DNA from 4 places in the Klebsiella sp. genome. Region 1 is predicted to be linked to each of the others. Evidence: predicted binding sites of a transcription regulator. Region 1 holds the regulator's gene; each other region holds the start of a gene.
What was found. Region 1 encodes Fur, which represses iron uptake genes when iron is present. Its sites were predicted from a motif close to ATAATAATGAGAACNACTATCAA; they were not measured.

Region 1 (7,698 bases):
TTCTGCTCATAGCGCACCTGTTGCATCAGTTGCTAAACCACAGGCCGTGGCGAATGCGAAAACCGTGGAAGCGCTGGTTTCGCCAATCACTGGTGATATCGTTGCCCTGGAGCAGGTTCCGGACGAAGCGTTTGCCAGCAAAGCAGTCGGTGACGGCGTGGCGGTGAAACCAACGGACAAGATTGTTGTTGCTCCGGCTGCAGGCACGGTGGTGAAGATCTTTAACACCAACCATGCGTTCTGCCTGGAAACTGAAAATGGCGCGGAAATCGTTGTCCACATGGGTATTGATACCGTCGCGCTTAACGGTCAGGGCTTTAAACGTCTGGTGGAAGAGGGGGCTGAAGTGAAAGCTGGCCAGCCGATTCTGGAACTGGATCTTGAATTCCTGAATGCTAATGCGCGCTCCATGATTAGCCCGGTGGTGTGCAGCAACAGCGACGACTACAGCGCACTGGTTATTCAGGCAACCGGTAAGGTTGTAGCAGGTCAGACACCGCTATACGAAATTAAAGGCAAGTAAGGCTCCTGAGTAGAGTTTATGCCTCAAGCGGCGCAGCGAAATCTGCGCCGCTTTTTTTTAGTGCAAATAACCTCAATATTTCCGTTTGATACCTATTTTGCGTAACTAAAGGTTGTCAGCCTCTTCGGCTTATAAGATCATACGCCGTTATACGTTGTTTACGCTTTGAGGAACCCGCGATGAGTGAGGCAGAAGCCCGCCCGACTAACTTTATTCGTCAGATAATCGATGAAGATCTGGCTACTGGTAAGCACACCACTGTTCATACCCGTTTTCCACCGGAACCGAATGGTTATCTGCACATTGGCCATGCGAAGTCTATTTGTCTGAACTTTGGTATCGCCCAGGACTACAAAGGTCAATGCAACCTGCGTTTCGATGACACCAACCCGGTGAAGGAAGATATCGAGTACGTTGAGTCGATTAAAAACGACGTGCAGTGGTTAGGTTTCCACTGGTCCGGAGATGTTTGCTACTCGTCTGATTATTTCGATCAGCTGCACCAGTATGCGGTTGAATTGATCAATAAAGGTCTGGCCTACGTTGATGAACTGTCGGCGGAAGAAATCCGTGAATATCGCGGGACCCTGAAAGAGCCGGGTAAAAATAGTCCGTATCGCGATCGCAGCGTGAAAGAGAACCTGGCGCTGTTTGAGAAAATGCGTACCGGTGGTTTTGCCGAGGGGAAAGCCTGCCTGCGCGCGAAAATCGATATGGCTTCTCCGTTTATCGTGATGCGCGATCCGGTGTTGTATCGTATTAAGTTCGCCGATCACCACCAGACCGGAAGCAAGTGGTGCATCTACCCGATGTACGACTTCACCCACTGCATCAGCGATGCACTGGAAGGGATTACCCATTCCCTGTGCACTCTTGAGTTCCAGGATAACCGCCGTTTGTACGATTGGGTGCTGGATAACATCAGTATCCCCGTGCATCCGCGTCAGTATGAATTCTCGCGTCTTAACCTCGAATACACCGTGATGTCTAAGCGCAAGCTGAATCAGCTGGTGACCGAGAAGCACGTTGAAGGTTGGGATGACCCGCGTATGCCGACGATCTCCGGTCTGCGTCGTCGCGGTTACACCGCTGAATCCATCCGTGAGTTCTGCAAACGCATCGGCGTGACCAAACAAGACAACACCATTGAAATCGCTTCGCTGGAATCCTGCATTCGTGAGGATTTGAACGAAAACGCTCCGCGCGCGATGGCCGTTATCGACCCGGTTAAGCTGGTTATCGAAAACTATCCGCAGGGCGGTAGCGAAATGGTGACTATGCCGAATCATCCGAGCAAACCGGAGATGGGCAGCCGTGAAGTACCGTTCAGTGGCGAGATCTGGATCGATCGCGCGGATTTCCGTGAAGAAGCGAACAAGCAGTACAAGCGTCTGGTGCTGGGCAAAGAAGTCCGTCTGCGCAATGCTTACGTTATCAAAGCCGAGCGCGTAGAGAAGGATGTGGAAGGTAATATCACCACTATCTTCTGTACCTACGATGCTGACACTCTGAGCAAAGATCCGGCTGATGGTCGCAAGGTGAAGGGTGTGATTCACTGGGTGAGCGCAGCGCATGCGCTGCCGGTAGAGATTCGTCTGTACGATCGTCTGTTCAGCGTGCCAAATCCCGGTGCTGCTGATGATTTTCTGTCGGTCATGAACCCGGAATCGCTGATTATCAAGCAGGGTTTTGCTGAACCAAGCCTGGCGCAGGCGCAGCCTGAAAAAGCATACCAGTTCGAGCGTGAAGGTTACTTCTGCCTCGACAGCCGCTATGCAACCGCAACCAATTTGGTATTTAACCGTACCGTTGGTCTGCGCGACACCTGGGCAAAAGCCGGCGCGTAGTTATCCGCTATTTATGAGAACGCCGCAAACAGCGGCGTTTTTTTTATTTCAGAATCAGGAGATTAAATTCCCATATTTTCGCGATGCGAATTAATCTTGTTTACAGATTGTAATAATCACAACTATTTGTCCCTTCGGTCATCCTCTATAAAATCATGTAATCGCTTTCATTACGCCTATTTTTTCTGATATAGCAAGCACTTCCACGTCAAATGCATGACATCTACGACTGAAACAAAAAGACATAGATTATGTGCGCTTTGTCATAATCTTCATCTTTGATCACCGAAAGAGATTGATAATTCGCGTCACGAAAAATAGTCTATACCCAGTGGTTATGCGGATTTTACCGCTCCACTTTTTAAGCAGTTTTATTTTATTTTTTTCGCTAGTTGCCCTTGGTAACTGCGTTTTTAAAAAGTCAAAGAGGATATGCATATGCGTACGTTTAGTGGCAAACGTAGTACGCTGGCGCTGGCTATCGCCGGTGTGACAGCACTGTCAGGTTTTGCAATGGTACCGGATGCGAAAGCGGAAGGGTTCATTGATGATTCAACGTTAACCGGCGGCATCTATTACTGGCAGCGTGAACGTGACCGTAAAGATGTGACCGACGGCGACAAATACAAAACTAACCTTTCTCATTCCACCTGGAACGCCAACCTCGACTTCCAGTCCGGCTATGCCGCCGATATGTTCGGCATTGATGTTGCGGCCTTTACCGCCATCGAAATGGGTGAAAGCAGCGACAGCGGACACCCGAACGAAATCGCTTTCTCCTCACGCAATAAAACTTACGATGAAGACTATTCCGGTGATAAGAGCGGGATCAGCCTGTACAAAGCAGCCGCCAAATTTAAATTTGGCCCGGCATGGGCGCGTGCTGGCTATATCCAGCCTACCGGTCAAACCTTGCTGGCTCCGCACTGGAGCTTTATGCCGGGTACCTATCAGGGGGCTGAAGCCGGTGCTAATTTTGACTACGGCGATGCGGGCGCGCTGAGTTTCTCCTATATGTGGACAAACGAATATAAAGCGCCGTGGCACATTGAGATGGATGAGTTCTATCAGAACGACAAGAAAACCAAGGTTGATTATCTCCACTCTCTCGGCGCCAAGTATGATTTTAAAAATGACCTCGTGCTGGAAGCCGCATTTGGCCAGGCACAGGGTTACATCGACCAGTATTTCGCTAAGGCCAGCTACAAATTTGATGTCGCAGGCACGCCGCTAACCACCAGCTACCAGTTCTACGGTACTCGCGATAAAGTCAGCAACGGCGGGGCGAACGATATTTATGATGGTACCGCCTGGCTACAGGCATTGACCTTTGGCTATAAGGTTGCTGATGTTCTCGACCTGCGCCTGGAAGGAACCTGGGTTAAAGCCGATGGTCAGCAGGGCTACTTCCTGCAGCGTATGACGCCGACTTACGCCTCATCTAACGGTCGTCTGGATGTCTGGTGGGATAACCGCTCTGACTTCAACGCCAACGGTGAAAAAGCGGTGTTCTTCGGTGCGATGTATGACATGAAGAACTGGAATATGCCGGGTTGGGCCTTCGGCGCGTCCTATGTTTATGCATGGGATGCAAAACCAGGAAAAATGTCTTCTCCTGATGCTTACTACAACCCTGACAAACGTCTGGAAGAGTCAGCCTATAGCCTGGATGCGATGTACACCGTACAGGAAGGACGCGCGAAGGGTACGCTGTTTAAACTGCACTTTACTCAATACGACAACCACTCCGATATCCCAAGCTGGAGCGGCGGCTACGGCAACATCTTCCAGGATGAGCGCGACGTGAAGTTCATGGTTATTGCTCCATTCACCATTTTCTGATGCCAGTGCGGCGGGCGTGATCCTGCCGCAATTTCCCGAGGTCGATTATGAAGAAGCTATTGCTTGTCGCCATTGTGGCGGCAGGTCTGGTTGCCTGCACGCAGTCGCCAGCGCCGAAAGAGGATTCAAAGTTAAAAGATGCCTACAGCGCCTGTATTAATACTGCTGAAGGTAACCCAGATAAAGTCGAAGCCTGCCAGAGCGTATTAGACGTTCTGAAGCAAGAGAAGCAGCATCAGCAGTTCGCCACCCAGGAAAGCGTGCGAGTACTGGATTACCAGCAATGTATCCAGGCGCGTAAAACCGGTAACGATCAGGCAGTACAGTCGCGCTGTGACCAGATTTGGAAAGAGATTCGTAGCAACAACACGAAACCCTGATTTTTACTTTTCGTAGCCATAAAAAAAGCCAACCGTCAGGTTGGCTTTTTGCTGCTTACGCAACGGGGAATTACTTTTCCACCGCGTCGTGGGCATGTTCATCTTCGCGGCAATCGCCTTCTGCACAGTGACCGTACAGGTACAGGCTGTGGTTGGTGAGGCGAATACCGTGTCGGGAGGCAATCTCACGTTGACGAGCTTCAATTGAGTCATCGCTAAATTCGATCACTTTGCCGCAATCAAGGCAAATCAGATGATCGTGATGATGCTGTTGCGTTAGCTCGAAAACGGATTTACCACCTTCGAAATTATGACGGGTGACGATGCCGGCGTCGTCGAACTGGTTCAGTACGCGATAGACGGTTGCCAGACCAATCTCTTCACCCATATCAATCAGGCGTTTATATAAGTCTTCCGCACTGACATGATGGTTATCCGGTTCCTGCAGGACTTCCAGGATTTTTAATCGCGGAAGTGTCACTTTCAGGCCAGCCTTCTTTAATGCGGTATTGTTGTCAGTCATGCGGAATCTGTCCTGTTGCTAAACGATCTACTTCCATCAACGGAAGTAATACAGAGAATCACCCGATGTAATGCGTCTCATTATAGAACTGCCATGGTGAAATGAAAACTGCAAGCATCGGGCCTTGTATGCTGTCAAAAACGAGGCACTGGCTACAAAGTGCTTCACGTGACCTCGTTAAATCAGAGGACATTGTACAGATATGTGATTAAAAGTTAAAAACTTGTAGCTATAACTTTGATTGCTTTTATCTATTAATTCGGCGAAATCTGACGATAACGCCGTTTAGACTCAGGCATTCTTGATTTCTTCGAGGTGCAGCTCTTCAGAAATCTGTTTTACCCATTTTTCCACGCGTTCGTTAGTCAGTTCTGGCTGACGGTCTTCGTCGATGGCCAGACCCACGAAGTGGTCGTCATCTGCCAGACCTTTAGATGCTTCAAAATGATATCCAGCGGTCGGCCAGTGACCAACGATAGTGGCGCCGCGGGGTTCGATGATGTCGCGAATGGTACCCAGCGCATCACAGAAGTATTCAGCGTAGTCTTCCTGATCGCCGCAGCCAAACAGCGCGACCAGTTTGCCGTTGAAATCGACTTCTTCCAGCGTCGGGAAGAAATCATCCCAGTCACACTGTGCTTCACCGTAGTACCAGGTTGGGATGCCGAGCAGCAGAATATCGTGAGCTTGCAGATCTTCTTTGCTGCTCTTGGCAATGTCGCGCACATCAGCAACATCTTTACCAAGCTGCTTTTGAATCATTTTTGCAATATTTTCGGTGTTGCCGGTGTCGCTGCCAAAAAAGATGCCGATGATTGCCATGAGTAAAATAACCTCTTGAAACTTAATGATGTGGTAGGGACTTAAATGCCCACAGATAGGGGCAATGATAGCAGAACTGAGAAGGGCGCGGAAACAGCAATCACGCCCGACTGCACACTCTGCTACATGAAAGCTTATTTTTTGAGGGTTTTAGGCTTTATCCTGGCTGCGCAGGGCCGCCAGTTGGTTCATCAGCATCTCTTCAATCAGATCGCTGCGGTTCATGTTGCGGGCTTCGGCCAGCTCATTGAGCGCATCAACCGCATCGGCATTGAGCTTCAGCTCAACGCGCTTCAAACCGCGAACTTTATCGCGCTTGAGCTGATTGCGTTTGTTGATACGCAGCTGTTCGTCGCGTGAAAGCGGATTGGTTTTCGGTCTACCCGGCCGACGCTCGGTTGCGAACAAATCTAATGTCGTACGGTCCGTTTGTTCTTTTGCCATGATTCAGAGTGACTTCGGGGGAAACAAGCTGTCGGGCATAGCCGACGCAGATAGCCCGCCATAATACATCAGGCGAGGGGCTGCGCCAACGACCGCGGGCATTCTGCCGCGCGGTCGGGCAGATTTTAGCCAGTTACGCGGCTATGGAGGTCAAATAACGGCGTATTGCCCGTAAAACAGCCTCTGGTTTTTCTGCATGTACCCAATGTCCGGCTCCGGCAATCACATGGGCCCGTGCCTGGGGGAATTGAGCCAGCAGAGCCTCACGGTAGGCATCGGTTACGTAGGGTGAGTTACCGCCGGGGATAAACTGCGCCGGATGCGGCCAGGCGGGGATGGTTTGCCAGCCGACGATATTGTCATATTGCTCCCACAATACCGGCACGTTAAACCGCCACTGACCTTCCACAAAGGATTTCAGCAGAAACTGAATCACGCCTTCTTCATTGAGGTGTTCGCGCATCACCGCTGCCGCCTGTTGACGCGTTGCGGCACCCGCGTCGGTCACGGCATTGATGGCGGCGAAGATTTCATCATGGCGACGAACGTGATAATCCACAGGTGCAATATCAATCGCAACCAGGCCAGCGATGCGCTCCGGGGCCATTGCGCTCAGCGCCATGACCGCCTTACCGCCCATTGAGTGACCAATAAAGGTCGCTTTTTCTATTTGGTATTCATTGAGAGTATCAATCAAATCCTGAGCCATCGCGGCATAGGTCATCTCTGGCGCGCGCGGGGAAAGACCGTGATTTCGCATATCGACCTGTAAAATATCGTAGTCAGCGACCAGATCGCGGGCGAGGATCCCAAGGTTATCCAGACTGCCAAAAAGGCCATGGACCAGGACGATAGGGGGATTATTGTGCGGATTCTGTGCAGATTGCGCTCGGCTATTTAATTTCATGGCAAAGTTCTTTTTTTCGCTCCGTCGGGTTAGGGTATTATGTTGGACATTCTGCCATCCGGCTGCAAGACCCGGAAGATTTCCGAGTTTTACCGCCATCCTGGTTTGACGCTATCCGCGGTTGGGATTTGTCCTTATAATCCCGACAACTTGTATTCAGAAAAGATATCGTACTGGATTAAGATGAAAACAATTGAAGTTGATGATGAACTCTATAGCTATATTGCCAGCCACACCAAGCATATTGGCGAGAGTGCATCCGACATTTTACGGCGCATGTTGAAGTTTTCCGCCGTTTCCCAGCCTGCCGCACCGGTAGCGAAAGTCGTTCCGGCTCCGGCGCCAACGCCTGTCGTTGAAGTGAAACCCGCCAATCCTCTGAAGGATAAAGTCCGCGCCATGCGCGAGCT
Region 2 (7,698 bases), on a different contig from region 1:
GAGGAAGAGTACGCTCAGCAGGTTGATTACGTGCGCTTGTTCCTTGCGGGTAAGGACGATCAGGTGTTAACGCAGTTGATCGCTCGTATGGAGAAAGCCAGTCAGTCGCTAGAGTTTGAAGAAGCTGCGCGGATCCGTGACCAGATTCAGGCGGTACGCCGGGTTACGGAGAAGCAGTTTGTTTCTAACAACGGTGACGATCTTGATGTCATCGGTGTAGCTTTTGATGCCGGTATGGCCTGTGTGCACGTGCTGTTTATTCGTCAGGGTAAGGTGCTGGGCAGCCGCAGCTATTTCCCGAAGGTACCCAGTGGAACCGAGCTTGGGGAAGTGGTGGAAACTTTTGTCGGTCAGTTCTATTTGCAGGGTAGCCAGATGCGAACGCTACCGGGTGAGATCCTGCTGGATTTCAACCTGGGCGACAAAACCCTACTGGCAGATTCGCTCTCAGAACTGGCCGGACGCCGTGTTAACGTACAAACGAAGCCTCGTGGCGATCGCGCACGCTATTTGAAACTGGCGCGAACCAATGCCGCTACGGCGTTGACGACCAAACTCTCTCAGCATTCGACTATCACCCAACGCCTACAGGCACTGACGACGTTGCTTAAGCTTCCCGCCATCAATCGAATGGAGTGCTTTGATATCAGCCACACGATGGGGGAACAAACGATCGCGTCGTGCGTCGTTTTTGACAGCAATGGGCCGCTGCGGGCGGAATATCGACGCTATAATATTACCGGTATCACTCCGGGTGATGATTATGCCGCGATGAACCAGGTTCTGCGCCGTCGCTACGGCAAGGCAATCGAAGAGAGTAAAATTCCCGATGTTATCCTGATCGATGGTGGTAAAGGGCAGCTCGGACAGGCGAAAACGGTCTTTGCCGAGTTGGATGTTCCGTGGGATAAAAACCACCCTCTGCTATTGGGTGTAGCAAAAGGCAGCGATCGTAAAGCAGGACTGGAGACGCTATTCTTCGAACCTGAAGGGGAGGGGTTTAGCCTTCCGCCGGATTCACCGGCGTTGCATGTTATCCAGCATATTCGCGATGAATCACACGATCATGCCATCACCGGTCACCGTAAAAAACGGGCGAAAGTGAAAAGTACCAGTACGCTGGAAACCATCGAAGGGGTGGGGCCAAAGCGCCGACAAATGTTGTTGAAATATATGGGCGGCCTGCAGGGGCTACAGAAAGCCAGCGTTGAAGAAATTGCTAAAGTGCCGGGTATATCTCACGGTCTGGCAGAAAAGATCTTCTACTCGTTGAAACATTAGGGGCTCTGTAGCAACATAGGGCTAATTTTTACTTACAACAGATAGTTACCCGTTACTATGCGATTTAATATCCCTACGTTGCTTACTCTGTTTCGCGTCATTCTTATCCCTTTCTTTGTACTGGCATTTTACCTGCCGTTTGTTTGGGCTCCCTTTGCTTGCGCGCTGATTTTCTTTGTCGCTGCCGTAACCGACTGGTTTGATGGCTATCTGGCGCGTCGCTGGAATCAGAGCACGCGCTTTGGTGCCTTCCTGGATCCGGTTGCGGATAAAGTCATGGTTGCGATCGCGATGGTGCTGGTCGCTGAGCATTATCACACCTGGTGGGTGACGTTACCGGCCGCAACAATGATTGCCCGTGAAATTATTATCTCCGCCTTGCGTGAGTGGATGGCTGAGCTGGGTAAACGCAGCAGCGTAGCGGTTTCGTGGATCGGTAAAGTGAAAACAACGGCACAGATGGCGGCACTAGTGTGGATGCTGTGGCGGCCAAATATCTGGGTTGAATGGGCGGGTATTGGCCTGTTCCTCGTAGCGGCGGTGCTGACGTTGTGGTCAATGCTGCAATATTTGAATGCTGCACGCGGCGATTTGCTTGATCAGTGATCGTTTCGGCGCAATTTTCAGCAAACAACACAAGGTTTTAAAAAATAACGTTGACTCATTGCGCCAGGTAAGTAGAATGCAACGCATCGAACGGCAGCACAGTCTGCCAGACGATAACAAAATCAAGCGATTAGCAATTTAGCTTGGTAATGCGGGAATAGCTCAGTTGGTAGAGCACGACCTTGCCAAGGTCGGGGTCGCGAGTTCGAGTCTCGTTTCCCGCTCCAGTATAAAAACATCGGCAATTGCGGGTGTTGCAGTATTAAGGCGCGTTAGCAAAGCGGTTATGTAGCGGATTGCAAATCCGTCTAGTCCGGTTCGACTCCGGAACGCGCCTCCAATTACTATCCCGAGCCCGGGTGGTGGAATCGGTAGACACAAGGGATTTAAAATCCCTCGGCGTTCGCGCTGTGCGGGTTCAAGTCCCGCTCCGGGTACCATTGGGATATAGCAGAATAATCAAAGCAATAAGCAGTGTCGTGAAACCACCTCCGGGTGGTTTTTTTGTTTTTGTCCCCTGTCTATTATTAAAAAGATTAACTCTCCTGAATGGGTGATGTCAGGTGGTTTTCTCTCGCTATTTCCGCTACTGTAAGCGCCATTTTTCTACGACCACGAGACTGTTTATGAAAACCGGACCCCTGAACGAAAGCGAAGTTGAATGGCTGGATGAGATCCTGTCGAAATATGCAGAAGAAGGCACCATCATGGATGTTGCCGAACTTGATGGATTGCTGACGGCAATTCTCTCCGGGCCGACGGAAGTTGAACCTGCGCAGTGGCTGTTGGCTATCTGGGGCGGGGCGGATAAAGTGCCGCGTTGGGCCAACGATCGCGAACGCGATCGCTTTGTGAACCTGACGCTGCAACATATGAGTGATACTGCCGAGCGCTTAAGCGATTATCCTGAGCAGTTCGAACCCATGTTTGGCTGCCGTGAAGAGGAAGGGCAGGAGTTAACCATCGTAGAAGAATGGTGCTTCGGTTATATGCGCGGCGTCGGCCTCAGTGACTGGACTGCTTTACCAACTGAGCTACAAGCTGAACTGGATGCCATCGCTCTGCACGGCACCGAGGAGCGATTTGAAGCGCTTGATGAATTATCAGCTGAAGAGTTTATTGCCAGCGTAGAGCGTATTCGTCCGGCGGCCCTGGCGCTTTACAACTACTGGACTGAGCATGCTCAGCCAGCTGACGTTCAGCAGCCAATACGAAATGAGGCGAAAATTGGGCGTAACGATCCTTGCCCATGCGGTAGTGGTAAGAAATATAAGCAGTGCTGCTTAGCAAAATAAGTAAAGGGGCCAATCTGGCCCCTGATTTTTTATCCCACCGCAGGCAGCAATCCTGCGACGATAGCAAACTGAATGGCCACAATTCCGATTCCGCACAGCAGAACCAACCACAGCGCGGGTGCCCCCCCAGCGACTCGCCAGGCGGCGTCAGGATGCTGTTTACGGCTTTTCATCACCAATAACGAAGGTAGCATTAGCGCCAATACCGCCAGCGCGACCCCTGCATAACCTAAGGCCATCACGAAACCGCGTGGATAGAATAGGGCGAACGCCAGAGGGGGGAAAAAGGTGATTACACCACTCTGTATACGCCCGGCCGGACCATTTTTACGTTGAAACAAATCGGCCAGGTAGTCAAACAGGCCAAGCGCGACGCCGAGAAATGAAGTCGCCAGCGCCAGGTCTGCAAAGAGATGAACCGCCAGCTCAACGTGCGACGAGGCAACGACTTCACGGATCGCTTCTAACAGCCCGTTGAGTCCGGCATTTTGTGCCAGCAGAGCGGTAAAAGTTGGAGAATCAATACTGCCCAGGGTTGCCAGTTGCCAGAAAATATAGGCAACCAGTGGAATAAAGCTTCCGATGACAAATACCCGACGCAGCTTGCGTATATCTCCGTTCAGATAGCTGACGACGCTGGGTATGCTGCCGTGAAAACCAAACGAGGTAAAAATTACTGGAATCGCCGATAGCGCCAGCCCTTGCTGTAGCGGCAGGGTCAACAAGTTTATCTGATGAATATGCGGAAGCAGAAGCGCCAGCATAATAGCGAGGAAAATGATTTTGGCGCTGAACAGAAAACGGTTAAAGAGATCAACCAGTGACGTACCGATACAAACCACCGTCCCGCCGATGCCTGTAAACAGCAGTACTCCAACCGCAGGTGGTAGTGTCCAGCCCAGCCATTGATTGAGACTTGAAGCCAGCAATTCACCGGCGCCGCTAATATAGGCCGCGGTAAGTGCGTACAGTAAGAACAGCATGCAAACACCGGTAGCCCACTGCCCGTAACGCCCCAGATAGCGCGCTGCCAGGGAGCCCAGCCCCGTGTCAGCCGGGACGTGCTGATAAACTTCAAGCAACAATAACGCGGTGTAACACATCAGCGCCCACAGGGCGATAAGCAAAACTAACGTTACGCCGAAACCTACGCCTGCTGATGCCAAAGGCATCGCCAACATCCCTGCGCCGATGGTGGTGCCAGCTACGATTAAAATACTACCAAGAGTGCGGTTCTTCACGCTTTTCTCTATCCATGACGGATTACACAATGAATTATGTCGCGCAGAGTATGTGAAATCAGTGATTTCGTCAAATGCAGGTTACAGTGGGTGTAATAATAAGTTTACGATATTGAACGTTTACGCTAAGCCTGCGCTGGCGCAAGAATCGGAATAATAAGTGGGGTTATCCTGTGTGTTTTATGGGGGATATTATGCAATCAATTCATGGTCATGAAGTTCTACAGATGATGATCGCTTCAGGCGAGCCTTACACCGTGGCCAGTCTGGAAGCGGCGATTACCAGTCGTTTCGGGACGGATGCACGATTCCATACCTGTTCGGCGGAAAACCTGAGTGCGGCGGAGTTAGTGGCATTCTTGCAGAAAAAGGGCAAATTTATTGCCGCAGAGGAAGGGTTTAATACGCACGAAAGTAAAATTTGTCGTCATTAATAGGGCGGCGATTGTTGAACATCGCCGCCATCTTCATTAATTTTGCGTATCGAGCGTTGCCAGCTCTTTATCAATAAAGTACAGGCCTTCACCGCTTTTGCCTGCGAGGGTCAGTTTATCAATAACGGATTTAAACAGTTTCTCTTCTTCGTGCTGCTCAGCAACATACCATTGCAGGAAATTAAAGGTTGGATAATCCTGGCTGGACATTGCCGCATGAGCCAGTTCGTTAATTTTCTGCGTAATGAGTTGTTCGTGTTCGTAGGTGACGCGGAACAGGTCGTCCAGTGAAGTATATTCGGCAAACGGTGAGGCGATGGCATTGATGCACGGCAGGCTACCGGTATCGGTCAGGTAGTCGAACAGACGCTGCATATGGGTCATCTCTTCTTGCGCGTGGCGGCGCAGAAACGCGGCGGCGCCTTCAAAGCTGTGGTAGCTGCACCATGCGCTCATTTGCTGATAAAGCAGAGAAGAATAAAGTTCAAGGTTCATCTGTGCATTAAGCTTGTCGATCATTTCAGTTTTCAGCATCTGGCTTGCTCCGCAAATAAAGTCAAAGGTGATTGTGCCGTCACTATAATTTGTTATTAATTTATTTGCAAAAAGTAAATTAATAAATTCATTTATTACTAATGCAAATGGGAATAACACGCATTGGCAATTTAATAAATAATGAGAATGGTTTTAATTTAATATTATCAATATTAATTGTGGGTCCGACTTATTCTTGAAGAGGGACGCGCAACTTTGAGTGGTTATGAGCGCTTGGGTTAGCCTGGTGAGAAAAGGGGGGGGAAGAAAGCAACGCCCGGATGCTGTGGGTGGTGAAAGTGTGAGGCGATATGCAATTTATAAAACAACTTTTCATAAAATTTGAAAGTATGTTCGTAAGGTAGTATTGTTCTTCACAACGTTAACGAACTATCGCGGGAAAACCCGCACAGCATTCAGGAGAGTAAAGCATGAAAATCGCACTGATGATGGAAAACAGCCAGGCGAACAAAAACGCCATCATCCTCAACGAGTTAAACGCTGTTGCAGACGAGAAAGGTTTTCCGGTTTACAACGTCGGCATGAGCGATGAAAACGATCACCACCTGACCTATATCCATCTGGGTATCATGGCTAGCATCCTGCTGAACTCTAAAGCGGTAGACTTCGTGATCACCGGCTGCGGTACCGGCCAGGGTGCAATGATGTCTCTGAACATCCATCCGGGCGTAGTTTGTGGCTACTGTATCGATCCTGCTGATGCGTTCCTGTTTGCGCAGATCAACAACGGTAACGCGCTTTCTCTGCCATTCGCGAAAGGTTTTGGCTGGGGTGCAGAGCTGAACGTACGCTTTATTTTCGAGAAAGCGTTCACAGGGCGTAACGGCGAAGGTTATCCGCCGGAGCGTAAAGAGCCTCAGGTACGTAACGCTGGCATCCTGAACACCGTTAAAGCCGCAGTAGTGAAAGATAACTATCTGGATACGCTGCGTGCTATCGACCCGGAGCTGGTGAAAACTGCCGTGTCTGGCCCGCGCTTCCAGCAGTGCTTCTTCGAAAATTGTCAGGATAAAGAGATCGAAGCGTTCGTTCGCCAGATCGTCGGTTAATCTCCTGCAAATATCCAGGGCCAGCGCTGCTGGCCTTTTCTTTTGGGCTATTTCTTTTTGTTGGACACGCTGCTACCGGCATCTTTTGCCAGGTGCAGGCTATCAATCATTCCCACCAGACAAATCAACGCAATAAAAATAAACGACAGACGGAAGCTGATCCCCGGCAGACTTGTGAGATTAAACCATTCACTGAACTTCTCCCCAATACGAATACCGATCGCCCCGAGCGTAATCCCAAGCCCAACGGCCAGCTGCGAAGCGGTGCTGAACAACGTATTGGCATAGCTCATTTGCGCTGAAGGCACATCGGCAAAAGCAAGGGTGCTGACGCCGGTAAATTGAATAGAACGGAATACCCCGCCGAGATAGAGAATCACGAAAATCAGCCAGACTGGCGTTTGTGGTGTTAAAAAAGCGCAGGCCAGCAGCGAGAACACATTCAGCGCGCCGTTGATCAGCAGCAGGCGGCGAAAACCCAGCCAGCGAATTAACGGCGTTGTCGCGGGCTTGATGGTTAAATTACCAACGAAAACGGCCAGCACCAGCAACCCTGAGTGGAATGGGTCCATACCAAACCCGACCTGAAACAGCAGCGGCAGCAGGAAAGGGACGGCGCTAATTGAGGCACGGAACAGCGAGCCGCCGTACATAGTGACCTTGAAGGTCGGTATTTGTAGCGCATCGAGACGCACCATCGGCCAGGCTGCGTGACGGAAATGGCGTAGTGAAAACAACATGCTGCCGAGGCCTAATACCAGCAGCGCCGGGGTTTGCCAACTCAAAGGCTGACGATCGCCGAGAAATTCCATGGCGATGACCAGGCTAATCATGGCGATTGACGTGGCAAGGAAGCCGGGAAGGTCAAAAGGCCGTGGTTCATCTTCACGAATGTTTGGGATGATGCGCAAAGACAGGGCCATAGCGATGAGCCCAAGGGGCACGTTAATAAAGAAAATCCAGTGCCAACTGGCATAGCTGGTGATAAATCCGCCCAGCGGCGGGCCGATAATGGGAGCCACTAATGCGGGCCAGGTCAGAGTGGCAATCGCCTTAATGAGCTGATGCTTCGGTGTCGTTCGCAAAACTGCCAGTCGGCCTACTGGGACCATCAGCGCACCGCCTATTCCTTGTATAATTCGCATCGCCACGAAGATGTCGACGTTGGTTGATAGTCCGCAAAAAACAGAAGCCAGCGTGAAAATCGCCAGCGCGAGAGTGAAGATTTTGCGTGCGC
Region 3 (7,698 bases), on a different contig from region 1:
GCATTAATTTTTACAACATTCTTTTATTATCCGTTGCGGATGATTATCAGTCCGCAGTATGCGCGTGCATTTTGGCGCAATCTTTCTCAATCGTGGCGTACGCGCGAGCAGCGGGTATTTACGCTATATTGGTTTGCGGCGTTGGCGACTATATTACTTATACTCTGTTCACCTTATGATTCTGATTTCATTGCAGGTTATTTAGTCCCCCTTATATTCATCCTGCACTTCATTGGGATTAGTCGCCTGGATCATATGCTAATTCGCATCTCATGGTCTGTTTCGGCATTTTTACTCGTGGCGCACAACCAGAATTTTTTACATGGCGTGCAGACTGAATATTCACTCTCGTTTGTCCTCTCTGTGCTGATCTCTTTCACCATCTGTTTGTTTTATATGGTAGATATTTATGCTCGTAGCGAGAGGATAAAGCTAAGATGGCGAGACCAGGCTGAGGAAGACCCGCTAACCGGTTTACCGAATTTGCGTGCACTGGAGAGCTATCTGCACCGTAATCCAACGGTCGTTATCAGCAGCTTACGGATTCAAAATCTGGATTTCCTCAGTCGTCATTACGGCATGATGATGAGAGTCGATAGCAAACGACAAATTGTCCGCAAAATGCAGCCGTTACTCAGTCAGGGTGAGAGGATTTTTCAGCTGCCCGGCAGCGAGCTGTTACTCGTACTGAATGGTCCGGAGCCTGCGGCACGCCTCAGTCATATTATCTCAACACTTAATCACAAAAAATACAGCTGGCATAATCAGACGTTGGATCTAGAATTTGGCGCGTCCTGGGGTCGCTATAACGGTATAGAATCGGAACTCCATCCAATGTTGGGTCAGCTAAGTTGGCTGTCGGAGCAAGCGGGAGAGGCTCGACGAGTATTAGCGTTAGATATAGCTCAAGAGCAAATATCCGATCAAACTACTGACCAGGTACGGTTGTTAGCCCTGGTTAAACAGGCGCTTAACAACCGCGAGATTGTGTTGTATACCCAGCCTATTCAGGATGCTTCAGGAAACGGTTATTACGAAATACTTAGCCGTATGCGTTGTGGTAATAGCATCATTACTCCCGATCGGTTTATTCCTCTGATTGCGCAGTTCAACCTGAGTCAGCGTTTTGATATGCAGGTTCTGGAAACGCTATTCAGCACGGCGCATCAATATCCAGGGATGCATTTCTCCGTCAATTTAATGCCTTACACGTTGATGCAAAACGATAGCGCAGCCCAAATTATCTCACTGTTTAAGCGCTATAACTTGTCACCGGAGTTCATAACTATCGAAGTGACTGAAGAGCAGGCATTTTCTGATGTTGAAATCAGTCTGCATAATATCCACCTGCTACGAAATTTTGGCTGTAGTATCGCCATTGATGACTTCGGTACCGGCTACGCTAACTATGAACGCCTGAAAAGTTTACAGGCTGATATCGTCAAAATAGACGGTTGCTTTGTGCGTGATATTGAGACCGATCCGCTAGATACCATCATGATCGAATCGATTATTGAAATGGCGAAGGTAAAGAATATGAAGGTGGTTGCAGAGTATGTTGAAACTCAGGAACAGAGGGAAAAGCTTCTACAGCTAGGGGTCGACTATTTACAGGGCTATTTGATTGGCAAGCCGCAGCCACTGAGCGAACTGCTGGCATGAAAAAGCCGGGACTCGCCCGGCTTTTTCAATACAAGTTACAGATTACAATACCAGTGCAGCGATAGATGCAGAAAGCACACTCACCAGAGTAGAACCGTAAAGCAGCTTCAGGCCGAAGCGAGAAACCACGTTACCTTGCTCTTCATTCAGCCCTTTAATCGCGCCGGCGATGATACCGATTGAGGAGAAGTTGGCAAAGGACACCAGGAAGATGGAGATGATGCCTTCCGCACGTGGAGAGAGGGTTGAGGCCACTTTCTGCAGATCCATCATGGCGACGAATTCGTTAGAAACCAGTTTGGTGGCCATAATGCTTCCCACCTGCAACGCTTCGCCCGCCGGTACACCCATTATCCATGCGACCGGATAGAAGATGTAGCCGAGGATCCCCTGGAAGGAAATGCTATAGCCGAACCAGCCGGTGACGGTGGCAAACAGGGCATTCAGTGCAGAAATCAGTGCGATAAAACCGATCAACATCGCGGCAACGATAATCGCGACTTTAAAGCCTGCAAGGATGTATTCCCCCAGCATTTCGAAGAAGCTTTGTCCTTCATGCAGGTTAGACATTTGCAGATTTTCTTCACTTTCATCAACGCGATATGGGTTAATTAATGACAGCACAATAAAGGTGCTGAACATGTTAAGTACCAGTGCCGCAACAACATATTTCGGCTGCAGCATGGTCATGTATGCGCCTACGATAGACATGGATACGGTAGACATCGCCGTCGCCGCCATGGTGTACATGCGGTTGCGGGACATTTTGCCGAGGATATCTTTATAGGCGATGAAGTTTTCGGACTGGCCCAGAATCAGCGAGCTGACTGCGTTAAAGGATTCCAGTTTGCCCATGCCGTTAATTTTGGACAGCACGGTACCGATGGCGCGAATGACGATAGGCAGAATACGGATATGCTGCAAAATACCGATCAGCGCTGAGATGAAGACGATTGGGCACAACACTTTCAGGAAGAAGAAAGCCAGGCCTTTGTCGTTCATGCTGCCGAAGACGAAGTCTGTCCCTTCATTGGCGAAACCGAGGAGTTTTTCGAACATCTCGGAGAATCCTTTCACAAAACCCAGACCAATGTCAGAGTTCAGGAAGAACCAGGCCAGCAGAACTTCAATGACAAGCAGTTGAATGACATAACGAATACGAATCTGCTTACGGTTGTGGCTAGCCAACAGGGCCAGAATAGCAACCACTACGATCGCGAGAATAAAGTGCAAGACGCGGTCCATATTTGCTCCAAATATGAGGCAGGTTAAATTTCTTTGCACATTCTATGTAACGGGAGCAAAGAAAACGAGAGATAGCACACACTATTGCAAGCATATGTGACTAATGGCAAAAATAGTGATCAACCATGCATTTTTGTTATGTTACGTAAAGGTTTTAAAAGTTGCATCGTTGTACTATTCTGAAGGTCGTATAAATACAATTTACCAGCTGCAGTTTTCAGTTGCCGACCCGCTATCGTTCCCTTCTATCACAGCAATTATTATCACCTTTTTAAATGAGCTTGATAATCATTCGCATTTTGATAGCATGAAACATAGCAAAGGCTATATTTCCAGAGGCAGAAAATGACAAGCAGTCGCGTTGAGAATAGCAGCGGTCGCGCAGCGCGCAAGATTAAGCTCGCCTTGATGGGGCCTGCGTTCATTGCAGCCATTGGCTATATCGACCCGGGTAATTTCGCCACCAACATTCAGGCCGGGGCCAGCTTTGGCTATCAATTGCTGTGGGTTGTGGTCTGGGCGAACCTGATGGCGATGCTGATTCAGGTGATGTCGGCGAAGCTGGGCATTGCTACTGGCAAAAATTTGGCGGAACAGATTCGCGACCATTATCCGCGTCCGGTGGTGTGGTTTTATTGGGTACAGGCTGAGATCATCGCTATGGCGACCGATCTTGCTGAATTTATCGGCGCGGCCATCGGCTTTAAGTTGATTCTTGGCGTCTCCTTACTGCAAGGGGCGGTACTGACCGGTGTGGCAACCTTCTTGATTTTGATGCTTCAGAGTCGTGGACAAAAACCGCTGGAGAAAGTGATTGGTGGCTTGCTGCTGTTTGTCGCCGTGGCGTACGTTGTTGAGTTGATATTCTCCCAGCCGGCGTTGGCACCGCTGGCAAAAGGGATGCTCATTCCATCGTTACCCACCAGCGAAGCGGTATTTCTTGCCGCCGGTGTGCTGGGGGCGACTATTATGCCCCACGTCATCTACTTACATTCTTCACTAACTCAGCATCTACACGGTGGGACACGCAAAGAGCGCTATAACGCGACGCGCTGGGATGTGGCGATTGCCATGACTATTGCAGGTTTTGTGAACCTGGCGATGATGGCGACCGCCGCCGCAGCTTTTCATTTTAATGGTCATACGGGGATTGCTGACCTGGATCAGGCTTACCTGACGTTGGAACCGTTGTTGAGCCACGCGGCGGCGACTATTTTTGGCCTTAGTCTGGTGGCTGCGGGATTGTCATCTACGGTAGTGGGTACGCTGGCGGGGCAGGTGGTAATGCAGGGTTTTATCCGCTTTCATATTCCACTTTGGGTTCGCCGGACGATTACCATGTTGCCGTCATTCATTGTTATTTTGATGGGGCTGGATCCCACTCGCATTTTGGTCATGAGCCAGGTCTTGCTGAGCTTTGGTATTGCACTGGCGCTGGTGCCGCTGCTGATCTTCACCAGTAATTCACAGCTGATGGGAGATTTAGTTAATGCCCGCTGGGTAAAATTGCTGGGATGGGCGATAGTCGCGATTGTGGTAGTTCTGAACGGTTGGCTGATCGTCGGGACGATATTTAGCTAATCCTTAAATAAAATGGGGAGCCACCTGGCTCCCCATGCTGTTAGTGATGCCCGTGACCATGGCCGCGTCCGCCAGGACCACGTCCCCAGCCGCCGCGTCGGTCATCGCGATCGTTCCAGCCTTCACGATAACCGCGCTCGTAGGCTTTGCGCTTGTCCCAGCCACGATGCCAGCCGTTGTCATGGCGACGCCAGCGGTTGTCGCGCCATTCATAGTTTTTGCGCCAGTAATCACGGTCGCGCCAGCCGCCACCGTCCCAGTAGTTACCGTAATTGTCGCGATCGCCAATTTGTAATTTTATTGATGGCAACAGGATGATTTCACCAGCATTCGCGACCAATGGCGCTGTAGCCAGTAGTACTGCAGCCAGAATCAGTGACCTGAACATACTCTTCTCCTTCACGATCGGGGCCGTTGTCGGCCTGTTAACCTGATATTACGGGGCGGTAAAGCCCCGTCGCATCGGAGGAACTCCTAAATCGCAAGGGAGAGCACTTTTTGCTAAAGTAAAAATGAGTTTACACCGCAAGGATCGCGTCAATGGCTGCATTTTCTTCGGTGCTGAAATGGCGATTTCCCAGCATGCCAACCGCGTCATCCAATTGCGAGGTTTTGCTTGCGCCAATCAGCACCGAGGTCACTTTCTCCTCGCGCAGTACCCAGGCCAGCGCCATCTGCGAGAGCTGCTGCCCACGAGATTCGGCCAGCGCATTCAGTTGACGAACTTTCTCCAGTTTGTCATCAGTGAGCTGATCCGGTTGTAGAAAACGGCTGCCGCTGGCGGCGCGCGAGTCCGCTGGGATCCCATGTAGATAACGGTTGGTCAACTGACCGCCCGCCAGTGGTGAAAACGCTATACTTCCCACCCCGGCAGTTTGCAGGAAATCCAGAAGCCCATCTTCAACCCAGCGTTCAAACATCGAATATTTGGGTTGATGAATCAGGCACGGCGTGCCGAGATCGTTGAGGATGTTGACGGCTTCCCGGGCTTGTTCGAGCGGATAGTTAGATAACCCGATGTACAGGGCTTTACCCTGGCGAACGATATGATCCAGCGCGCGCATCGTTTCCTGAAGCGGTGTCTCGGGATCCGGGCGATGATGGTAGAAAATATCGACATATTCCAGCCCCATTCGCTTCAGGCTTTGATCGAGGCTGGCAACCAGATACTTGCGTGAGCCCCAATCGCCATAAGGCCCGTCCCACATGGTGTAGCCGGCTTTACTGGAGATGATCAGTTCGTCACGATAAGGCAAGAAATCTTCCCTCAGGATCCGGCCGAAATTGCTCTCCGCCGAACCCGGAGGCGGCCCGTAGTTGTTTGCTAAATCGAAATGAGTAATGCCGAGATCGAATGCATGGCGCAGAAGCTGACGGCTGTTTTCCACCAAAGTTTCATCGCCAAAATTGTGCCAAAGTCCAAGAGATATAGCCGGTAGCTTCAATCCGCTATGGCCGCAACGGCGGTATTCCATCGTCTGATATCGCGTCGCATTTGCCTGGTAAACCATACTTCCTCCGCAGATAAAACAGGGTGTGTATACGTTTACACTAAAGAATGTTTTCCGCTGAGTACACTCCCCAAACACGTAAATTTTGCTTTCCACCACACTTGTGGTGCGGAATCTGGACAGCGCATCAGCGTATTCAATACTCAAATTACCTGTACGCGAGGAGGAGTATGGATATGCAACCGACTTACACCATTGGCGATTACCTACTGGATCGTCTCGTAGATTGCGGCATTGACCGCTTGTTTGGCGTCCCTGGAGATTACAATTTACAGTTTCTCGACAGCGTTATTGCGCATCAGGACTTAGGGTGGGTAGGTTGTGCTAACGAGTTAAACGCGGCCTATGCCGCCGATGGCTATGCGCGTATCAAAGGCGCCGGCGCGCTACTGACTACTTTTGGCGTCGGTGAACTGAGCGCAATTAACGGTATTGCCGGGAGTTATGCAGAGCATATTCCAGTCCTGCATATCGTGGGAGCCCCCTGTACCGGCGCGCAGCAGCGTGGTGAATTGCTGCACCATACGCTCGGTGATGGTGACTTTAGCCATTTCTCGCGTATGAGTGAGCACATTACCTGCTCTCAAGCTGTGCTGGCGATGGGAAATGCCTGCCATGAGATCGATCGCGTATTGAGCGAGATGCTAACTCACCATCGTCCTGGCTATCTGATGCTACCCGCCGATGTTGCAAAAGCAAAGGCTACGCCGCCAGCCAGCCGTTTGCTTATAGAAAGCTTGCCCGCTGATGAGAACCAACTGATTGGCTTTCGTGATCATGCGGAGTTGATGCTAAGAAGCAGCCGTCGCGTATCGCTGCTGGCTGACTTCCTCGCCCAGCGTTATGGGTTGCAAAACACGCTCAGAGAGTGGGTGGCGAAAACGCCGATTTCTTATGCCACGATGCTGATGGGGAAAGGACTTTTTGATGAACAGCAGCCGGGTTTTGTCGGAACCTACAGCGGGATCGCCAGCGCTGATAAAACTCGTGAAGCGATTGAAAATGCCGATACGATAATCTGCGTGGGGACGCGATTTACCGATACCATCACCGCCGGTTTCACTCAGCATCTTCCTCAGGAAAAAACAATTGAAATCCAGCCGTTTGCCGTCCGAGTCGGCGACCATTGGTTTAGCCGGGTTCCGATGGATAAGGCGCTTGATATCCTTATTAATCTTGCCGCAAACCTGGCTGCAGAGTGGCTGCCCCCACAGGTTTCGGCTTTCGGTGTGGATAATGCAGCGGGTGATAGTCTGACGCAGAAAAACTTCTGGAGCGTGGTACAGAAACAACTACGTACTGGAGATATTATTCTTGCCGATCAGGGGACTGCAGCTTTTGGTGCCGCCGCACTCAAGCTTCCCGCCAACGCAACGCTGATTGTCCAGCCGCTATGGGGATCGATTGGCTTTACCCTCCCGGCGGCCTACGGGGCGCAAATAGCGGCGGCGGACAGAAGAGTGGTGCTGATTATTGGCGATGGCGCCGCGCAGCTTACTATCCAGGAGATGGGATCGATGCTGCGTGATAAGCAACGTCCGCTGATTTTACTGCTTAACAATGAGGGATATACGGTTGAGCGCGCGATTCACGGCCCCGAGCAACGGTATAACGATATTGCGCTTTGGGACTGGAATCGCCTGCCGGAAGCCTTCGCCCCTGATGTTCCTTCTCGCTGTTGGCGAGTCGCGCGTATGCC
Region 4 (7,698 bases), on a different contig from region 1:
ATGCCGTGCAGGCACTGGAATTCGTACTGCCCCGGATAGTAGTTCTGCCCGGCGAGCTGATAAATCGCCGCCAGGGTATGGGCGTTGTGGGTGGCGAACTGCGGATAAATCAGGTTCGGTACTGCCAGCAGTTTCTTCGCGCAGGCCAGATAAGAAACGTCGGTGTAGACCTTGCGGGTATAGACCGGATAGCCTTCGAGGCCGTCCATCTGCGCACGTTTGATCTCGCTGTCCCAGTAGGCACCTTTCACCAGGCGGATCATCAGACGACGGCGGCTTCGGGTGGCGAGGTCAATCAGGTAGTCAATGACAAATGGGCAGCGTTTCTGGTAGGCCTGGATAACAAAACCAATGCCGTTCCAGCCCGCCAGTTCTGGCTCAAAACAGAGTTTTTCCAGCAGATCGAGAGAGATCTCCAGACGGTCGGCCTCTTCGGCGTCGATGTTGATGCCAATATCGTACTGGCGCGCCAGCAGGGTCAGGGACTTCAGGCGCGGGTAAAGCTCTTCCATCGCGCGATCGTACTGAGCGCGGCTGTAGCGCGGGTGCAGCGCGGAGAGCTTAATTGAGATCCCCGGACCTTCATAAATACCGCGTCCGTTTGAGGCTTTGCCTATGGCGTGAATCGCCTGCTGATAGGAGACCATATAGGCCTGAGCATCGTCGGCGGTTAGCGCCGCTTCGCCGAGCATATCGTAGGAGTAGCGGAATCCTTTATCTTCCAGCTTGCGGGCGTTGGCCAGCGCTTCAGCAATGGTTTCGCCGGTAACAAATTGTTCGCCCATCAGGCGCATCGCCATATCGACGCCTTTGCGGATCAGCGGCTCGCCGCTCTTGCCGATAATACGGTTCAGTGAGCGCGACAGGCTGGTTTCGTTATGGGTTGAAACTAGCTTGCCGGTAAACAGCAGCCCCCAGGTGGCGGCGTTGACGAACAGCGATGGGCTACGGCCGATATGTGACTGCCAGTTGCCGTTGCTGATTTTGTCGCGAATTAGCGCATCACGGGTGGCTTTGTCGGGGATGCGCAGCAGCGCTTCCGCCAGGCACATCAGCGCCACGCCTTCCTGTGAGGAGAGCGAGAATTCCTGCAACAGGCTTTGCACCATGCCGGCGCGACCGCTGGCGGTTTTCTGATTACGCAGCTTTTCTGCCAGTTGATAAGCCAGCTTGTGCGCCCGCTCACCCAGGTTTTGCGGCAGACGAGCCTGTTCCAGCAGCATCGGCACGGCATCAGTTTCGGCCCAGCGCCAGGCGGCGGTAATGGAGGCGCGGGAGACGGATTGCGGCAGGATCTGCTCAGCGAATTCAAGGAACGGTTGATAAGGCTCATCGCCCGGATTGCCTGCTTCATCGCTTTCGTTAGCCGCACCAGCGAGTAGTGCTGGCAGCTCCGGCAGCGTCTCGTCGTTTTCCAGCTTTTCCAGATAGTTGAAGATGGCCTGTTTAATCAGCCAGTGCGGCGTGCGGTCAATACGGCTCGCCGCGGATTTAATGCGTTCGCGCGTCGCGTCGTCAAGTTTTACACCCATGGTGGTGGTGCCCATGTCAGGAACTCCTGTTATTGGTCATTCGCTTCATCCTTCAGCCTGCCTCTTTGTTGGCTGCATTTGCGCGCCCTGGTCACATAGTTATCTATGCTCCCAGGGTCTTACAAATTTGCACGCCTCGACGCAGATTGAATGATTTTGCGAACTTCGCTTCTGTGCAGTTATGCGGTTGCGTAGAAATATCTATCATGTTGCAACTTTGTGCAACCTTGTTAATTGAGAATTGTGTGGCAGGCTGAAAATTGCTTTGATTGTTAAAAATCATGATGAAAATAGCAGGAATTTATCCCCGGTCTAATAGGGTTTTTCTATGCGTCACTTAACACTTTTGCGTGGTGCAACCGGTAAAAACGTGAGAGAGTGCAACCTATAACAAAATGAAGTTTGGTCCCCGAAGCATTTCGTGTAAATGCTGTGTTAAATCGTTTGTGAAAAAACAAAGCTTCCGTCAGGATACGGTCGCCCAATACAACCAATATGCCATTACCCCGTTCCGGTAGTGGAAAAAACGACAAAGTTGGACGCTGTCGACAAAAAATTCTGGAGATTTTTGCATGGCTATTAGCACACCCATGTTGGTGACTTTTATTATTTACATTTTTGGCATGGTACTTATCGGTTTTATTGCCTGGCGATCGACCAGGAACTTCGATGACTATATTCTCGGCGGTCGTAGCCTCGGCCCATTCGTCACGGCACTTTCTGCCGGGGCTTCAGATATGAGCGGCTGGTTGTTAATGGGATTGCCGGGGGCGATATTTATTTCCGGTATCTCTGAAAGCTGGATTGCCATTGGCCTGACGTTAGGCGCATGGATTAACTGGAAGCTGGTGGCCGGTCGTTTACGCGTGCATACCGAGGTCAATAATAACGCCCTGACGCTGCCGGATTATTTCACCGGACGTTTTGAAGATAAAAGCCGCGTGCTGCGAATTATCTCAGCGCTGGTGATTTTGTTATTTTTCACCATCTATTGTGCGTCCGGAATTGTGGCCGGAGCCCGTTTGTTTGAAAGCACATTTGGTATGAGCTACGAAACCGCGCTGTGGGCCGGCGCGGCGGCAACCATTATTTATACCTTTGTCGGCGGTTTCCTCGCGGTGAGCTGGACCGATACCGTTCAGGCCAGCCTGATGATATTCGCCCTGATTCTGACGCCGGTTATGGTGATTATTTCCGTCGGCGGATTTGGCGATTCACTGGAAGTGATCAAGCAAAAGAGTATTGAGAACGTTGATATGCTCAAAGGGCTGAACTTCGTGGCGATTATTTCGCTAATGGGCTGGGGTCTTGGCTATTTCGGTCAGCCGCACATCCTGGCGCGCTTTATGGCGGCGGATTCGCACCACAGCATCGTTCATGCCCGTCGCATCAGCATGACCTGGATGATCCTCTGCCTGGCGGGTGCGGTTGCCGTTGGTTTCTTCGGTATCGCTTACTTTAATAACAACCCGGGCGTGGCGGGCGCGGTGAACCAGAATGCCGAACGCGTCTTTATCGAACTGGCGCAAATTCTGTTTAACCCGTGGATTGCCGGGATCCTGTTGTCGGCGATTCTGGCGGCGGTGATGTCGACTCTGAGCTGCCAGCTGTTGGTGTGCTCTAGCGCAATTACCGAAGACCTGTATAAAGCGTTTCTGCGTAAACATGCAAGTCAGAAAGAGCTGGTGTGGGTAGGGCGCTTTATGGTGCTGGTGGTGGCGCTGGTATCCATCGCGCTGGCGGCAAACCCGGATAACCGCGTACTGGGTCTGGTGAGCTACGCATGGGCGGGCTTTGGCGCGGCGTTTGGCCCGGTGGTGCTGTTCTCGGTGATGTGGTCACGAATGACGCGTAACGGCGCGCTGGCCGGGATGATTATCGGTGCAGTGACGGTGATTGTGTGGAAACAGTTCGCCTGGCTGGGCCTGTATGAAATTATTCCGGGCTTTATCTTTGGCAGCCTCGGAATTGTGGTCTTCAGCCTGCTGGGTAAAGCACCGTCGGCAGAAATGCAAAGACGCTTTGCCGAAGCGGACGCGCATTATCATACTGCGCCACCGGTACGTGCTACTGCGCAGTAATCCTCTGAATTGACCTCAAGCCCGTGTTCTGCGGGCTTTGCTATTTGTGCCTCTTGCTAATTGCTTGAAAATACGCTGATATCTCAGCACAAATAACAATGAGGGTACAAAATGAATTTCAGACAGGGTGCGATGGCGCTGGTACTGGCAGGGATATTAAGCGGCTGCGTGGCGCCTGCCGCGAAGACGGCCCCGGCGGCAGATGCTAACGCTTGCCCGACGGATAACGCCATGGTGCAGACGACGCTTTATTTCGGCTTAAGCCGTCCTGCGGGGAAAGATATTACCGCTCAGGAGTGGCAGCAGTTTGTTGACCGCGACGTGACGCCGCGCTTTCGTGATGGCCTGACGGTATTTGATGCGCGCGGTCAGTGGTTGGGTAACGACGGTACCGTCGCGCGCGAGCAGAGCAAGGCGCTGATGCTGATCCATGATAAAGAGGCTAAGAGCGAAGAGGGAATTGAAGCGCTGCGCAATACTTACAAATCACGTTTTGCGCAGGAGTCGGTGATGCGCGTTGACCAGCCAGTCTGCGTTCACTTTTAAATTGTGCCCTGATGGAATTGCCCGGTAGCGGCTAAAGCCTTACCCGGGCTTACGAGATCTACGTTGCGCGCGGTTTCCCGGAGGCGATGCTGCGCATCTGTCCGGGCTACCAAATCTTAGATTACATGAACTGTAGCCCGGGCAAGGCGTGTTGCGCCGTCCCCGGGAACACAGGCCAGCATTCCTGATTACAGTACCAGCCCCGCGAAGCTTGCCGAGAGCAAACTCACCAGCGTTGCGCCATACACCAGGCGCAGGCCGAAGCGGGAAACAATATTTCCCTGCTGTTCGTTCAGTCCTTTAATCGCCCCGGCAATAATGCCGATGGAAGCAAAGTTGGCGAAGGAAACCAGGAAGACCGACAAAATACCCAGCCCGCGCGGCGTCATGCTGGCGGCAATTTTTTGCAGCTCAATCATAGCGACGAATTCATTCGCCACCAGCTTGGTCGCCATAATACTGCCCGCGTTCAGCGCATCGCTTAGCGGAATACCAATCAGCCACGCCAGGGGATAAAAAACGTAGCCAAGGATCTGCTGGAAGCTCAGGCCAAACAGAGTGGCGAACAGGGCATTAATAGCGCTAATCAGGGCAATAAAACCAATTAACATCGCCAGAATGATCATTGCGACCTTAAAACCGGCCAGAATATATTCACCGAGCATTTCAAAGAAGCTTTGGGATTCATGCAGCTTCTCAAGCTTAATTTCTTCTTCGCTGCCAGGGCGCGTCGGGTTAATTATCGACAGCACAATAAAGGTGCTGAACATATTCAGAATCAGCGCCGCGACGACATATTTCGCGTCAAGCATACTCATATAAGCGCCGACAATGGACAGCGAAACCGTTGACATAGCGGTAGCCGACATGGTGAACAGGCGGCGTGATGAGAGATCGCCAAGGACGCCTTTATAGGCAATAAAGTTCTCTGATTGTCCAAGGATCAGCGAGCTGACCGCGTTAAACGATTCCAGCTTGCCCATGCCGTTAACCTTTGACAGCAGGGTACCAATCAAGCGAATGAAAATGGGGAGAATACGCCAGTGCTGAAGAATACCGATCAGCGCTGAGATAAAGACAATGGGACAAAGTACGCCGAGGAAAATAAACGCCAGCCCTTTTTCACTCATGCCACCAAATACAAAATTGGTTCCTTCGGCGGCAAAACCGAGGAGCGATTCAAAGAATGAAGCGATATTTTTCACTAGCCACAGGCCGCTTTCGGCGTGGAGAAAAAAGAAAGCCAGCGCAATTTCGATAACAATTAACTGGATAATATAGCGAATGCGGATTTTCTTACGGTCGTAGCTGACAAGCCAGGCCAGGGCGAGGATAACCACCAGCGCCAGCAGGAAGTGCAAATATTGAGTCATGTTGTTCATTTCATAGGTAAATAAGGCCGCCATTTAGCCACAGCCGTGAAGCCGGGTAAATATCTGGCGCCAAAAATCCCATCATCCTGCCGTTCTTTGTTGCGGTAGAGAGATAATCCCGCAAGTCATTATTTGTTAGCGATTAATTTACAAATCGTCATCATTATCTACACATTTCACTTGTGTTTCTGATTATTGTAATGATAATCACTATCAGAAATATTTACCTATCTTTGCATCAATTGACTGCGATTCACATTTAAGGGTATCGGCATGTTTGTCCCATTTCTCATCATGTTACGTGAAGGCCTGGAAGCAGCGCTGATTGTCAGCCTGATCGCCAGCTATCTGAAACGCACCCAGCGCGGCAACTGGATTGGCGTAATGTGGATTGGGGTATTTCTGGCTGCGGCACTGTGCCTGGGGCTGGGGATCTTTATCAACGAAACAACCGGCGAATTTCCGCAGCGCGAGCAGGAACTGTTCGAAGGCATCGTGGCGGTAGTGGCGGTGTGCATTCTGACCTGGATGGTGTTCTGGATGCGTAAAGTTTCGCGCAACGTAAAGCAGCAGCTTGAGCAAGCAGTCGACAATGCCCTTCAGCGCGGGAACAACCACGGCTGGGCGCTGGTGATGATGGTCTTTTTCGCCGTGGCTCGCGAAGGTCTGGAATCGGTGTTTTTCCTGCTGGCCGCTTTCCAGCAGGATGTGGGAATCTGGCCGCCCATCGGGGCCATGTTGGGTCTGGCAACTGCAATTGTTTTAGGGTTCCTGATCTACTGGGGCGGCATCCGTATGAATCTCGGCGTGTTTTTCAAATGGACCAGCCTGTTTATTTTGCTGGTTGCCGCAGGCCTGGCGGCGGGGGCTATCCGCGCCTTCCATGAAGCTGGACTGTGGAATCATTTCCAGGATGTTGCCTTCGACCTGAGCAACATTCTTTCTACGCATACGCTATTTGGCACGCTGCTGGAGGGGATTTTTGGCTATCAGGAAACGCCGACCATCAGCGAAGTTGCAGTCTACTTTATTTATTTGATTCCGGCGCTAGTGCTGTTTGTCCTGCCGCCGAGCAATAAAACCACCGCATCCCGAACCGCTTAGTCGGCATTGCGGATTGAAATAGTTACAACATACTTATCGAAAGGGATGGTCATGATGAATCATTTTCGTCGCAATGCGCTGCATATTACCGTTGCTGCGCTGTTCAGCTCTGCTTTTTACGCCCACGCTGCCGATATTCCGCAAGTAAAAGTCACTGTCACCGACAAACAGTGCGAACCGATGAACGTCACTGTGAAAGCGGGTAAAACCCAGTTCATCATTCAGAACCACAGCCAGAAGGCGTTGGAGTGGGAAATTCTGAAAGGTGTGATGGTGGTGGAAGAGCGCGAGAATATCGCCCCTGGTTTTACGCAAAAGCTGACGGCGAACCTGCAGCCGGGTGAATATGACATGACCTGCGGCCTGCTGACTAACCCTAAAGGTAAGCTCACCGTGACCGGTGAAGCGACTAAAGATGCTGCTAAAGCTGAAGCGCTGCTCAGCCTCGGTGAAGCTATTACCGCCTATAAAGCCTACGTCACTGCTGAGACCGCTGAACTGGTTAGCGGCACCAAAGCCTTTACCGATGCGGTGAAAGCGGGCGATATCGAGAAGGCAAAAGCCCTCTACGCGCCGACGCGCCAGCACTATGAACGCATTGAACCCATTGCCGAGCTGTTCTCTGACCTCGACGGCAGTATTGATGCCCGTGAAGATGACTACGAGAAAAAAGCAGAAGATCCGAAGTTCACCGGCTTCCACCGTCTGGAAAAAGCGCTGTTTGGCGATAACAGCGTCAAAGGAATGGATAAATATGCCGATCAGCTGAACACCGACGTTCTCGATTTGCAAAAGCGCATTAGCGAACTGGCCTTCCCACCATCAAAAGTGGTCGGCGGCGCAGCTGGTTTGATTGAAGAAGTGGCGGCCAGCAAAATTAGCGGTGAAGAAGATCGCTATAGCCATACCGATCTGTGGGATTTCCAGGCCAACATTGACGGGGCGCAGAAAATTGTCGACCTGCTGCGTCCGCAGTTGCAAAAAGAGAACAGCACGCTGCTGGCGAAAGTGGATGCCAACTTCAAGAAAGTGGATAGCATCCTGAGTAAATACCGCACTAAA

Region 2: the regulator Fur is predicted to act here: its motif matches at 5,527-5,549, upstream of ftnA (non-heme ferritin).
Region 3: the regulator Fur is predicted to act here: its motif matches at 3,189-3,211, upstream of QVF11_RS06785 (Nramp family divalent metal transporter).
Region 4: the regulator Fur is predicted to act here: its motif matches at 5,727-5,749, upstream of efeU (iron uptake transporter permease EfeU).

Annotation. Positions count from the first base shown of each region.
Region 1 covers NZ_JAPUEW010000075.1:117,021-124,718, forward strand. Annotated here, with positions in the region: gene nagE (PTS N-acetyl glucosamine transporter subunit IIABC) at 1-523, shown strand, start outside; gene glnS (glutamine--tRNA ligase) at 703-2,370, shown strand; gene chiP (chitoporin ChiP) at 2,809-4,212, shown strand; gene QVF11_RS22580 (ChiQ/YbfN family lipoprotein) at 4,260-4,592, shown strand; gene fur (ferric iron uptake transcriptional regulator) at 4,663-5,115, opposite strand; gene fldA (flavodoxin FldA) at 5,407-5,937, opposite strand; gene ybfE (LexA regulated protein) at 6,088-6,381, opposite strand; gene ybfF (esterase) at 6,515-7,288, opposite strand; gene seqA (replication initiation negative regulator SeqA) at 7,472-7,698, shown strand, end outside.
Region 2 covers NZ_JAPUEW010000041.1:39,661-47,358, forward strand. Annotated here, with positions in the region: gene uvrC (excinuclease ABC subunit UvrC) at 1-1,281, shown strand, start outside; gene pgsA (CDP-diacylglycerol--glycerol-3-phosphate 3-phosphatidyltransferase) at 1,339-1,887, shown strand; tRNA gene QVF11_RS10995 (tRNA-Gly) at 2,039-2,114, shown strand; tRNA gene QVF11_RS11000 (tRNA-Cys) at 2,154-2,227, shown strand; tRNA gene QVF11_RS11005 (tRNA-Leu) at 2,241-2,327, shown strand; gene QVF11_RS11010 (YecA/YgfB family protein) at 2,514-3,182, shown strand; gene tyrP (tyrosine transporter TyrP) at 3,212-4,423, opposite strand; gene QVF11_RS11020 (YecH family metal-binding protein) at 4,618-4,857, shown strand; gene ftnA (non-heme ferritin) at 4,894-5,391, opposite strand; gene QVF11_RS11030 (RpiB/LacA/LacB family sugar-phosphate isomerase) at 5,823-6,461, shown strand; gene QVF11_RS11035 (MFS transporter) at 6,509-7,698, opposite strand, start outside.
Region 3 covers NZ_JAPUEW010000017.1:3,700-11,397, forward strand. Annotated here, with positions in the region: gene QVF11_RS06775 (EAL domain-containing protein) at 1-1,662, shown strand, start outside; gene QVF11_RS06780 (NupC/NupG family nucleoside CNT transporter) at 1,705-2,907, opposite strand; gene QVF11_RS06785 (Nramp family divalent metal transporter) at 3,253-4,488, shown strand; gene QVF11_RS06790 (DUF2502 domain-containing protein) at 4,529-4,876, opposite strand; gene mgrA (L-glyceraldehyde 3-phosphate reductase) at 5,007-5,999, opposite strand; gene QVF11_RS06800 (alpha-keto acid decarboxylase family protein) at 6,176-7,698, shown strand, end outside.
Region 4 covers NZ_JAPUEW010000025.1:9,580-17,277, forward strand. Annotated here, with positions in the region: gene putA (trifunctional transcriptional regulator/proline dehydrogenase/L-glutamate gamma-semialdehyde dehydrogenase) at 1-1,547, opposite strand, end outside; gene putP (sodium/proline symporter PutP) at 2,105-3,613, shown strand; gene QVF11_RS08425 (DUF3574 domain-containing protein) at 3,725-4,159, shown strand; gene QVF11_RS08430 (NupC/NupG family nucleoside CNT transporter) at 4,348-5,532, opposite strand; gene efeU (iron uptake transporter permease EfeU) at 5,806-6,636, shown strand; gene efeO (iron uptake system protein EfeO) at 6,688-7,698, shown strand, end outside.